DNA from 2 places in the Chryseobacterium sp. II3a genome. Region 2 is predicted to be linked to the other one. Evidence: riboswitches for the same ligand, from Rfam matches in the RefSeq annotation. Region 2 holds a riboswitch; the other holds the start of a gene.
What was found. Region 2 has a riboswitch for cobalamin ahead of metE (5-methyltetrahydropteroyltriglutamate--homocysteine S-methyltransferase). Riboswitches for the same ligand answer to the same signal wherever they lie in the genome.

Region 1 (6,354 bases), on a different contig from region 2:
TTAACCACACTGAATCCATATAGATCAGAATATTGTTCAGAGCTAGCTTCTACAGTAAACAATGGTGAAGTAGGTACAGTTCCTAATTTCATATCCATAGTATAAACACTTTTGCCTGAACTGAAATAGAATTTATCATTTGAAATCTCCAGGTTTTTAGCATCAGTAATTCCTGTTAAAGTAGTTGTTTTTGTAATAGCTCCTGTATTTGAAATCTGATAGATATAAGAATCTGTAGTTCCGGCTGCTATAGCATAAACGTTCTGATTATATGAAATAATCTTGTTGATATTTCCGTTTACAGGAAAAGTCTTCTGAATTTCATTGGTTGTTGTATTAATAATAGTGATATTATTTCCATATCCAAATGAAGCATTCTGTACAAAGATATTATTTCCTGCTTCCACAATTCTTTCAACAGTTTCTGTAAAAGGAATTTTTTTGATAAAAGAATTATCTGAAGTCTTATAAACACTTACAAATTTTTCTCCATTATATTTATCATTCGTTACATAAATATTATTGTTTGCAAATGCCATATAGCGAGGTGTATTCAACTCTTTTGTAATTTCACCAGTCGCTTTAAAGTTATTACGGTTTACAATCTGAATTTTATTTGAATTGTTTAATAATAAATAAGCATTGTTTCCATTGAAAGTAATCATTTGAAGAACATCCCCTAATTTTCCACCATTATTGAATGAAAAAATATTATCCTGCTTAAGACTTAAATCTGGAGTAACAAAAGTTACTTCTGCATTTGGCGTTCCATATTTTCCTTCATTGGCAATCAGGAATCCATTACTATAATCAATTCTAGGTAGAAGTTCATCAGTATTATCAGTACTACAAGATACAACACCCAAGAGAAGCGTAAAAGCAAAAAGAAGATGTAAAAATTTGTTCAGTTTCATATTATTTAAAAATTAATTGTTGCATAAATACTATAATTTCTTTTTGGCATCGGATAATCATATACTGTCTGGTAAACTGTATTTGTAAGATTATTCACTTTGAATCCTAGGGTATATTTCTTTAAAATATCCGCAGAAATACCAGCGTTTAAAATAAAATAAGGATCCAGTGCCACAGATCTTTTCTCATCTGCCGTAGTGTAAGTAAGTCCATTCATAAGCCCTTGAGCATATATTTTAAGGAAATCAAACTTATAATCTATTGAGCCACTAGCTTTGTGTAAAGGAACATACATCATCTGTTTTTGGGTTTCCTTATTAATAGATTTTGAATATGTATATCCCGTATTAACCTTCAGGCCATGTCTGCCAAAATTTTTATTCCAGGTAATCTGCGATTCTAAGCCATAAAACTCAGATTTATATGTATTAAAAGGAACCCAATAGCTATATGAAGTAGGAAGCCAGCTGATAAAATCCTTAATATCCATATAATATGGGCTGAGAGTAATCTTAAAATCTCTAAAATTAAACTCATGATCCATATCAATATTTAAGGAGGTCTCAGGACGTAGGTTCAGATTTCCTCCAGGCTGCCAATAAAGATCATTAAAAGTTGGATATCTGAAGTTTCTTGAAAAACTGGCACCTATATGATACCATGATAAAGGATTCCATTTTCCAGAAAAAGAATACAGAACTGGGGATGAAATGTTTTCAACAAAATCTTTCTTTATTCCTGCTTCAAAACGTAAATCTTTAGAAACAAAATATCTTATCATTCCTCCTAAAGATCCTATATTTCGACTGACACTTCCTATCCCTGTCTCATACCCCTCCGCCTTATTCACCTGAAACTCTCCAATCACATTAATATTGATTTTGGGAGTGATGAAATAATTAAAATCGTTTTTAAAGATATAATTCTTTCCTTCTGCTCCACTGGATTTAAGTGAATGGATATCTGAAAAATATTTGTAATTATCTTCCGTATAAGCAGCTTTGAAGCTGTTAGTGAGATTCACCTTATTGATATCCCAGGAGATCAAACTTCTCAAAGTATTTGCCTTATACTTCGACCTGTTACCATTTTCCTCGTAAATTGCGTAATGCTGAGAAGCGTCAAATATCTGGCTTTGCCATGAAATAGTCTGAGAATCCGTAATTTTATAAGCAGTTCCTATATTAAAGGTAGTATTGTAATACCTTCCATTGATATTTTTAAATGGGGTTCTCCCTACTACAAATTCCGGCACCTCATAATCATTAGCACTTACACTATAGTTTGCAGAAGCTTTAAAGCTAAATTTATCATTACTGTAAGAACCCTTTACAAAGTTATTATAGGTATCAAAAGATGCTACCTCTGAAAATAAAGATCCGTGGAATCCTTTATTAAACTCCAGGTTATTATTCAGATGAATACTTCCCCCAATAGCTCCTGATCCGTAGACAATACTTCCTCCACCTGCTTTTATTCCAATCTGGTCATATCCAAACAATGCAATATTATTAATATCTCCCTGTCCTAAAAAATTAGAGTTAATGTTAATACCGTTCCAGACAAAAGCAGTCTGCTGAGCTGATGTTCCCCTAAAAGAAGGTGAAGAAACGGCACCACGCCCATTTTCTTTAATATAAAGGTTAGATTGAAATCTAAGTAATTCTGAAAGATTGCCTGAATTCTTTTGAGCTTCTTCTGGTGTAATAGTTTTCACAGGGTGAAATTGTTTCACCTTGTTCATCTGGCTGTCGAATATATAAATAGTATCTACAGCTTTCTCCTGTCCGAAAAGAAAGCAGCCATAAGATGAGAGAAACAGTACCAGAGATCTTTTTATATCCATATCCTTCTACTTTTCCACCGAAAGCAATATGTTTTTTGATTATTATTCTGGCAGGTCTCCTGACTTTCGCTTTCTGCGCCTTCCCGTTTTTATACAGTGGCTGAGTACAGAAATTGGTATTGCGATCTACAGTTGCGGGGACAGTTTGGGAGTTACACCCAATTCCCTTTTCATTCCAATATACTGGAAACCAAAATTTTTGCAAAGATAGCTTTTTAAATGTATTAGACAAAAAGTGGATGTTGTAGCTGAAAACAAAGAAGATAGGAGTTGAAAAGTAGTAAAGTATATATATCAACAAAATAACTATAGTAATCCCCTTTAAAACTATATCTTTTATCGTAGGCATACTCTGATAAAATTCCCAACACCCCTCTTCAATGATTCATAAAAAACAGCTGTTTTCACTATTGAAAACAGCCATTCATGGTATAACTATTATTAAAATTTGCTAACTTTTACTTCTTAATGAATTTGTAATTCTGCTGTTTGCCTTCTTTCTCTGAAAGCTGTACTATATAATTCCCTTTTGGCAAAGATGATACGTCAATCTGATGTTCCATAGCAGTGTACGATCTTACTTTTTGCCCTACCATATTATAAATTTCTGCTTTTTCGATATTTCCTGTTCCTTTTATATATAAAATATCAGCTACCGGATTTGGATAAATACCCATTGTATTTTTATCTTTTGAAACATCACTCACTGATAAATATTCTGTAAGATCAAGATAAAATGCGACCATTTGATTCGAAGCATTCATTCCCGTTCCTGCTATTTTTTTCCCATCCTGAGAAATCGCCAAAGGAAGTCCCATAGTTACTCCATTGGTATTAATTCCTAAGCTTGTTGCATAATCATTAAGATTAACACGGCCATCTGCTTCTGTCCAGATAAAGCCTTCTCCCGACATAGGCGGTGCTCCAAATGCCCTGTAAAATCCAATAACCCTTGTTCCATCTCCAGAAACACCGGTCGCCCCTCCTTTGAATGAGAAAGAAGCATTAGGATGTGTTATATAAGTCACCCCCGTTGCTGCTTTCCATACATAAGGATTTGGGGTTGCTGAGCCAATAATGGTATTTCCATCTGCAGAAACAGCTCCCGCTTCTCCTACGTTATTTCCATTGTTATCTGTAATGAAACTTTCGACCCCATCTATCCACTTTGCACCACTTCTGGCTCCTGTAGGTTCATCCTGCCATCCTACTACCACAGCTCCATCTGCACTTATAGCATTCGCTCTTGAGCTTCTTCCGCTTACCATACTTCCAAGGTCTACCACTCCGTTTGTCTGATCCCATTTTACAGCATGGGCATTTGCTGCAGTAAGCCAGCCCAGGCCTACAATGGTGTTTCCATTGGGAGATATTCCCCATGTGGAGCTTACACTTCCGTCCCAACCGGTAGGAACAAGGCCGCCTTTGTTTGTCCATGTTGAGGTAAATACATCATAAATTGAAATTTCATTAAAACCTGTTGCTGCATTCGTAATTGATGATGCAATTGTATTTCCATCGTTAGAAACGACAGTTTTTCCCGCAGCCGGATACCCGTTTGAGATGGATCCTATCTGTACAATTCCAGTATTGGATGTCCACATATATATACCACCACCGCTGGTATGCATACTCACTATCCCTTTATCAGACACTGCCCCTACGTTATAATTCCCGAGTCCCATTACCGTAAGTTGAGCTTTTGCTGCACCAATATTTAAAAAACAATAAGCAACAACCATTTTCATTGACACTTTGTAAAAATTTTTCATATATTATTATATTTAATATTTAGAATCAACAGAAACAATATTAACATTATATTTACCCAAACAAAAGAAATAGACTTTCACAATTCGTGAATTTCGAAAGAATTAAAACTTTAAAAAATTAATAATCAAATACTTAAATAATTCTATTTTGTAGGCAGCTTTTCAGGCGAGTTGTTAAGAAGAACATGAAAAATAAATGGTTATTCAGAAAAATGGTTAAAAACAGTAGAAGAATATTTCTGCTGATCTTTACATTATGCTTTCTTATTATCAATGGACAGTCTGGTCCTGATTTTACTATTATTGCTGACAAAGCATTTCAGAAACTGTATCAAAATCCTGATGACTGTATTAGTTATACTCAGGGACTTTTAGTAGGTGATCAGGATATAGAACATAAGATTGTACTTCAGAACATTATTTCACAGGCTTTCGCCATGAAGGGAGATTATATGCAGTCAGTCAATAGTTTTTCTCAGAAAGAAAATCCAGGTCAAAGTCAGGAGCTCTCTTATTTTATGCAGATCTTTGGGGATTATAATCTTGCAGACCAATATCAGAACCTGGGATTGTATACTCAATCTAAAAAGATAATTGCTCATCTTTTATCAGATCAGAAGATTCTGAAAAGCAATGATCCCAAATTAAGAATCACTACCGCAAAACTCTATCAACTTCAAGCTTTGAACCTGGGAATTAATAGAGACTATTCCAATGCATTAAAAAATCTTGACAAAAGTGATCAATATACCAACAATGATAACCAAGAGAATAAAATTATTACAGCAGAGAACAATATTTTCCGTTCCTCTTATTTAATGAAACAAAATAAGCTAGCCGATTATAAAAAATTGATAGAAAATGTAATTTCTGACCTTGAAAAACAGCAAAACCAACCATTTTTACTCAGTTTAGCTTATGAAAATCTTTCCCGGTACTATTTCCTACAGCAGGATTATAAAACTTCAGTTCAAAAACTGGAACTAGGATTGTTATTAATTGAAGACCTTCCTTTTAACAATATAAAGATTAAGATTTACGAGTCATTGTCCCGTACTTATTTTGCCCTCCAGGATGATATAAAATATCATCAATACAACAAATATTATAATGATTTAAAAACCAAAACGGATTACAATACAAAAGAAGGAATACGATACATTGTAAAACTGGTGGAAACCAATCAAAATAAAACCCTTGAATTTGAAAAACAAACTTATTCAAAATCTTTCTGGACTTTCACTTTGATTTTATCTGCAATCATCATTGCTTTATTCATCTATTTTTTGATTATTAAAAGTAAAAATAAAGATTTGAAAAAGCAATTTGACTTCTTTGAAAAACAGAATTACCAGCAAAAACAAATTGTCCTTCCAACCACTATCTTACTCAAAAACACTCCTGATCCAGAAAGGAATTCCAATAAAATTTCTAAGGAAAAAGAGGAAGAAATCCTTCAAAAGCTTGAGGAATTTGAACAGTCTGACCGGTATCTGAACAAAAACATGTCATTATCAATGCTTTCAGCCCAATTGGAGATCAACACCAAATACCTTTCGGAGGTCATCAATAATAAGGAAAAAAATTTCAATGGATATATTAATAAACTAAGGATCAATCATATTGCTCAACTGCTAAGAACAAACCCTACTTTTCTTAACTATAAAGTAAGCTATCTTGCAGAGTACTCGGGCTTTTCTTCACATAGTGCCTTTACCACTGTTTTTAAATCTATTACAGGAATGTCTCCTAACGCTTACATCCAGGAAATCAGTAAAAGTAAAGTATCATGAAACTAAGATTAAAAATTTTCTCATTATT
Region 2 (6,354 bases):
TTCCTCTTTTAATAAAGTATCATATTGTTCTGCTGTCAGTTCTCCTTTTTTGAATTTCGCTCTCCAGCTCCTTACATCAGCAGTTTGTGGGAATGATCCGATCGTAGTGGTTGGAAATAATGGAAGCTGTAATGCTTTTTGCTGCTCTTGTTTACGGATACTGAATGGATTTTTTCTTTGCGAATCCTGTTCTGTGACAGACACTGCTCTTAGTTTTACTTCCTCATTATGAATAAGTGGAGATGTTTTTCTAGCGGAAATAACCTTTTTATTGTCTGCAAAATCCTGGATCATCTGTTGATCTGTTGTTCCTGAAGCTAATTCCTTAAGGGTAACCACTTCTTTTACTTTTTGTTTGGCAAAAGCCAGCCAGTTTTTTATTTCAGGATCAAGATTGGTTTCAAAATCTAAATCGCATGGTGAATGCAGTAAAGAACATGATGGAGCAATGAAAACTCTTTCTGAACCAAGCTTCTCGACTGCTTTTGTAATCAATGACAAAGATTTTTCATAGTCATTTTTCCAAATGTTTCTTCCATCTACCACTCCAAGTGATAGACTCAGATTTTCAGGAATAGAATGAAGAACATCTTCAAGCTGTTCAGGGTTTCTTACCAGGTCAATATGCAGAACATTCACAGGAAGTGAAGCGGCAAAAGACGCATTATTTTTTAAACCTTCAAAATAGGTGGTTACAATAAACTTAAGCTTTGGAAACAATCTTCTAAGTTCAGCATAGACAAAAGTATATACTTCTTTTGCTTTTTCAGTAATGTCTAAAGCTAGGAAAGGTTCATCAAACTGAATCCATTCAGCATCCTGGCTTTGTAGCTTTGATAAGATCTCCATATAAACAGGAAGAAGATGATGGGCAAGATCCAGTTTATCAAATCCTTCTTCTTTTTCCTTTCCTAACAATAAATAGGAAACCAAGCCGATAATCACAGGCTTTGCATTGATTCCCGCCTGTTTTGCACCGGAAAATTCATTGAATATCTTATCTGAAGTAAGTTTGAATTGCTGGTTTTTATAAAATTCAGGAACAATATAATGGTAATTGGTGTCAAACCATTTGGTCATTTCCATAGCGGTGATATCCAATCCGTCTTTCTGATAACCTCTTGCCATGGCAAAATAAAGGTCCAGTTCAGAATTGTTCTTTTTAAGAGCAACTTCATGATAGCGTGTAGGAATAACGCCTACTACAAGGCTCATATCCAATACCTGATCATAATAAGAAAAATCATTACACGGAATAAGATCTATTCCTGCTTCTTTCTGAAGGCTCCAGTTTTGGCTGCAGATAGTTCTGCCTACGGTAAGAAGTTCTTCCAAAACGATTTTACCTGACCAATACTGTTCGCAGGCTTTTTTAAGTTCTCTTTTGCTACCAATACGCGGATAGCCCAGAATGTGAGTTTGCATTTTTACAAATTTTAAATTAAACTTATTTTAAATGCTCTTTTAAAGCTTCAGAATGCTGATTTGGAATAGAATTTTTTGAAATCAATGATATAAGCAGATGGTACAGTTTCATCCGGAGATAAAAATGTACTGCAATATATCATCTGTATGACTCAAAAGCTTCAGACCGCGAAAGCATCGTCCATTCAGTAAAGGCAGGTCTCCTGACTTGTAACAGTTTCCGTCATCCTTCCCGCTTTTTGCAGTGGATATTCAAGGACAGAAACCTTTGGTGTGTTACTTACAGTTGCGCGACAGCTCGTGATTCTCACACGATTCCCTATTAATCTACCTTAAGTAAAACCTTTGCTGTTTGATGAAGATTGTAAAGAACTGATCTTTTAACAAAAATAGCTTTGTAAAAGATTTTAATTTTGTGTAAAATTAATCATACAGAATAAATAATCAACAAAGTGTATGGTATTTGATAAATTAAGCTTTTCACATATTATTTTACAGAATATAATTCTGTAAATTTGGAAGATTATAAATTATAAAAGAATAATATTCTGTGGAACAACTTGATGATAAGGATGTAAAACTGCTTAAACTGCTTCAGAACAATGCAAAACTAACCGTTAAAGAACTTGCTAAGGAAATCAATCTGTCTCCTTCTCCTGTTTTTGAAAGAGTAAAAAGGCTGGAACAGGAAGGTTTTGTGAAGAGATATGCGGCAATTTTGGATGCTGAAAAACTTAATCGTGGGTTTACGGTATTCTGCCAGATTAAATTAAAGATTCATGACCGTTCTGTGGGCTATGATTTTGTAAAAGAAATCCTGGAAATTCCAGAAGTGGCTGAATGCTATAATATTTCTGGGGATTTTGATTTTTTATTGAAAGTTCAGGTTCGGGATATGAAGCATTATCAGGATTTTGTATTCAATAAACTTGGATCTGTAGATTCTATAGGAAGTACACATAGTACCTTTGTGATGGCTGAAGTAAAGAATAATCACGGATTGACTTTATAGAAATGTTTTTATTGAAAATGATGGTATTGAACTAAACCTAACAGGTTTCAAAAATCCGTTAGGTTGTAGGTGCTTAGTATCACATCATAAAAAAGCCGCTCTGAAAAGAGCGGCATACTTTTTTAACTTTTAATGGAGCTGCTGATTAGCAAGTAGAACCACACTCTAATAATTTGATGTGGATTACACCATTAACTACACACTGTGTTTGGCATAAAGCGTTTCCTACAACGGTACCTACACCGCCGATAACACCACCTACTGTAGAACCTACACCGCCGATAACACCACCAACGATAGTACCTACTCCTCCGACAACGCCACCAACAACGCCACCTAGACCTCCTAATAAGTTTCCGATTGGATCAAGTAATCCTTCTCCTGAAATAGATTTTAGTTCGTTTCTGTCTAGTTTTTTGAAATTTTTCATGATTAAAATTTTATATGATTAATACATCACAAATATATGATAAATAATAATAAACTCATATTGTTTTCAAAAAAATAATTAAACAATTTTATTATTTAATATTTCGTTAATATAAATGTATAATAATATGAAAATCATTTTCACTTTGTATCTGTTTGATTTACTAAATTTTAAAAAACATATTTCAAATTTTAAATATTAGAGTTAATATTTTTAAGATAAACGAAGTTTTTTATGGTTAATATTAAAATCTTGTTAAAACCTGGGTTTATTGGGGAAAATCTAAGGGTAAAATGAGAAAAAATGAGGGTGTTATTGACCTGTATTCATCACTTTAGTTAAGAAATGATAAAATTCTCCAAATTTTATGGTAAAAGACCTTTCTATTATTGATAAGAGAAAGCAAAATTCGTATTTTTGTGGACATACTTCTATCAATGTCAATTTTTTCAAATAATATACGCTCACTGAGAGCCAAGAGAAAGCTTTCTCAACAAAATGTAGCTGATGACCTTACCATCTCGCGAGTGAGATATTCTAAATATGAAAACGGAATTTCAGAACCTCCTATTGAGCTTCTAATCAAGATTTCAAAATACTTTCACGTGAGCATAGATCTTTTATTATCTGTAGATCTTCAGAAATATTCAACAGAAGATATGCTGAAACTTCCGGACAATAGAATTGTTCTTCCTGTAGCAGTGGATGACCTTGGAAATGATACCATTGAAATTATTCCACAGAAAGCTTCTATGGGATATCTTGAAGGGTATAGTGATGTTGGATATATTGAAAGTCTCCAGCGTATTGCCCTGCCCTTTCTGAATAATGGAAAATACAGAGCATTTCCTGCAGACGGAGATTCAATGCCACCATTTAGGAACGGTTCCTATATTGTAGGAAAATATGTAGAGGGAATTGATGAATTGAGACCAGGAAAAACTTATGTTTTTATCACCCAAAATGATGGGATTACTTATAAGCGTTTTAAAGAAAATAAAGGAAATGCGATTTGTGTAACTGCAGATAATTCCTTCTATGAACCTTATGATATTCCGTTTGAGGATATTGTAGAGATCTGGCAATATGCTTCAGGTATTTTCCCGGAAGATTTTGAACCGGGAGATTATGAAAGTTACAATTTCAAAGAAATGTTCAGGGAGCTGAGAAAGGATATCAAAGAATTGGATAAAAAGGTTTCTACACGCCGTAGAAAGTCTTCACAATAAGAGGGATATTATATTTCGTGGTACAAAATAAACAGGCTCTTCAAATCATTTGGAGAGCCTGTTTTAAAACCAAATAAAAATATGATATGAAAACACGTTTTGTTTATAAATGAGCTGCATTCAGCATAAGGTGATGCAGGTCCGTATTTTTAATGTAAGGGTGTAGCAGCTGGCTTCCAGGTCCATAAGCAGCTACTTCTACATAATCTCCTGAGTGATCCATACTGATCCAGCCTACAGAATTTCTACTTTTTTGAATTTCTGAATACAGTCTGAATGGTAATTTTTTATAATTATAAAGCCCTTCTTCTTTTTCAAGCCTGTTATAAAAACTTTGCAAATGTTTGGCTTCATCATCACTTAAAACAAGCTTGTTCGCTTCAAATATCCAGTCTTTAATATCTTTTGCAGAATGATCTTTATGAATTTTATTCAGAATATATTCATTGGTATATTGATAGTTTGAAATGCTATTGAAGTTCTTAGTGGCATCAGTTCCATAAATGGTTCCTGGATTGGCATTTCCATGATCTGTAGTGATAATAACTAAGGTATTTCCATCTTTTTCAGCAAAGTCCATTACAGTCTTCACAGCTTCATCAAATGCCAGCTGATCATGAATCAATGCGGCTATATCGTTGGCGTGAGCGGCCCAGTCTACTTTTCCGCCTTCTATCTGAAGAACAAAACCTTCCGGATGTTCTTTCATCTGGTCAATAGCAGCGTTGGCCATCTCTGCCAGTGTAGGTGTATCCCTAAGCTCAGGCAGGTGAGCTCTGTCAATACTATAAGGCAAAGCTCCTGTAGTGAAGATTCCTAAAATCTTGTCTCCCTTATTGAAACTTTTGAGTTCTGCACGATTGTTTATAATTTGATAATTTCTTTTTCTATAAGCAGAATAGAGGTCTTTCTGATCTTCTCTTTTTAATGGATTAAAAAACTCATCTCCTCCTCCCATCAGAACATCTATTCCCAGCTCTGCATACATTTCAGCAATTTGGGGCTCAGCATTTCTTTTTGAGGAATTCACACAAAATCCCGCAGGTGTAGCGTGGGTAACAGTAACAGTTGTAACGCAGCCCACCTTTTTTCCTGCTTTTTTATATTTCTGCCATATTGGAACATGGCTTTCACCATTAGCCCCCATATTTAATACTCCGTTCTGCACTCTTATTCCGCCTCCAAAAGCTGAACTGGCTGCTGCGGAGTCTGTAACAATTGAGCTTGCAGAAGCTGTATCCATTAATGCCCGTGAAACTTTTTTGTGATGATATAAACTGAGCCAATGGCTATCTTTCCCCAATATATTTCTTGAATAAAGATCGGCCATTGAAAGAGTTCCCAAGCTCATTCCATCACTGATCATGAATATAATGTTTTTGGCTTTACCGTTTTCATGAGATTCAATATTCCTCCTGGAGCTCCAAAGTTCAGATGGTGATAGGGATAATAAACCTGACAGCAATGCTGAACCTTTTAAAAATTTTCTTCTATCCATATATTGTATCAATAAAGCACTAAATTATTACATATTTTCAATTAATGAAACTTAGTTGCGTTAATTGAAAGTTAATTTTAGATATGTTCAGGAAAAGGGTCTTCAAAATTTGCTTTTCTATCGAATAATTCTTTTTCATAGTCATTGATTAAGCAATCTGTAAGGTCCTGTAAGATTTGCTCCTTGTTGAGATGTTGGCCAATAAAAACCAATTCATTAATTCTGTCACCCCAGTTTTTATCCCATCTGCTCTCAATAAATTCCTGATTTTCTAAAAAAGAAGGATATTGTACCCTATGGCTCATTGGCATACTGCCCCACCAGACTCCTGCTTTCTCCAAACGAAATGAACCCCCTGCCTGAGAAAAGTTAAGGGCATCGCTTGATCTGGAAGCTAGCCAGAAAAGTCCTTTGGCTCTTAATATGCCTTCAGGATACTGATTAAGATACTCCCATAACCTTTCCGGATGAAATGGACGTTTGTTTCTGAATACCACAGAGCTTATTCCATATTCTTCTGTTTCAGGGGTATGATGTTCTGATTGTAGTTCTTTTTGCCAGCCTGCAGAATGTTGGGCTTTATCAAAATCAAAAAGTTTGGTGTTTAAGATCTGTTTTGGATCAATTTTACCGAATTCTGATTCCAGGATACTGGCTTCCGGGTTGAGTTTTTTAATAGCAGATTTCAAAAATCCAAGCGTTTCCGGATCAATCAGATCGGCTTTATTTAGAATAATGACATTGGCAAACTCAATCTGGT

Region 1: it holds a riboswitch for cobalamin, as region 2 does, so the genes downstream of both, AC3HD6_RS01520 (TonB-dependent receptor plug domain-containing protein) here and metE (5-methyltetrahydropteroyltriglutamate--homocysteine S-methyltransferase) in region 2, are expected to answer to the same signal.

What each region holds. Positions count from the first base shown of each region.
Region 1 is NZ_JBYPZJ010000001.1:314,323-320,676, reverse strand. Features, by position in the region: gene AC3HD6_RS01525 (DUF5074 domain-containing protein) at 1-914, opposite strand, end outside; gene AC3HD6_RS01520 (TonB-dependent receptor plug domain-containing protein) at 920-2,761, opposite strand; cobalamin riboswitch at 2,794-2,971, opposite strand; gene AC3HD6_RS01515 (T9SS type A sorting domain-containing protein) at 3,220-4,533, opposite strand; gene AC3HD6_RS01510 (helix-turn-helix domain-containing protein) at 4,719-6,326, shown strand; gene AC3HD6_RS01505 (tetratricopeptide repeat protein) at 6,323-6,354, shown strand, end outside.
Region 2 is NZ_JBYPZJ010000003.1:335,407-341,760, forward strand. Features, by position in the region: gene metE (5-methyltetrahydropteroyltriglutamate--homocysteine S-methyltransferase) at 1-1,425, opposite strand, end outside; cobalamin riboswitch at 1,602-1,787, opposite strand; gene AC3HD6_RS10085 (Lrp/AsnC family transcriptional regulator) at 1,976-2,437, shown strand; gene AC3HD6_RS10090 (bacteriocin-like protein) at 2,583-2,867, opposite strand; gene AC3HD6_RS10095 (XRE family transcriptional regulator) at 3,305-4,096, shown strand; gene AC3HD6_RS10100 (alkaline phosphatase) at 4,200-5,594, opposite strand; gene AC3HD6_RS10105 (GTP-binding protein) at 5,672-6,354, opposite strand, start outside.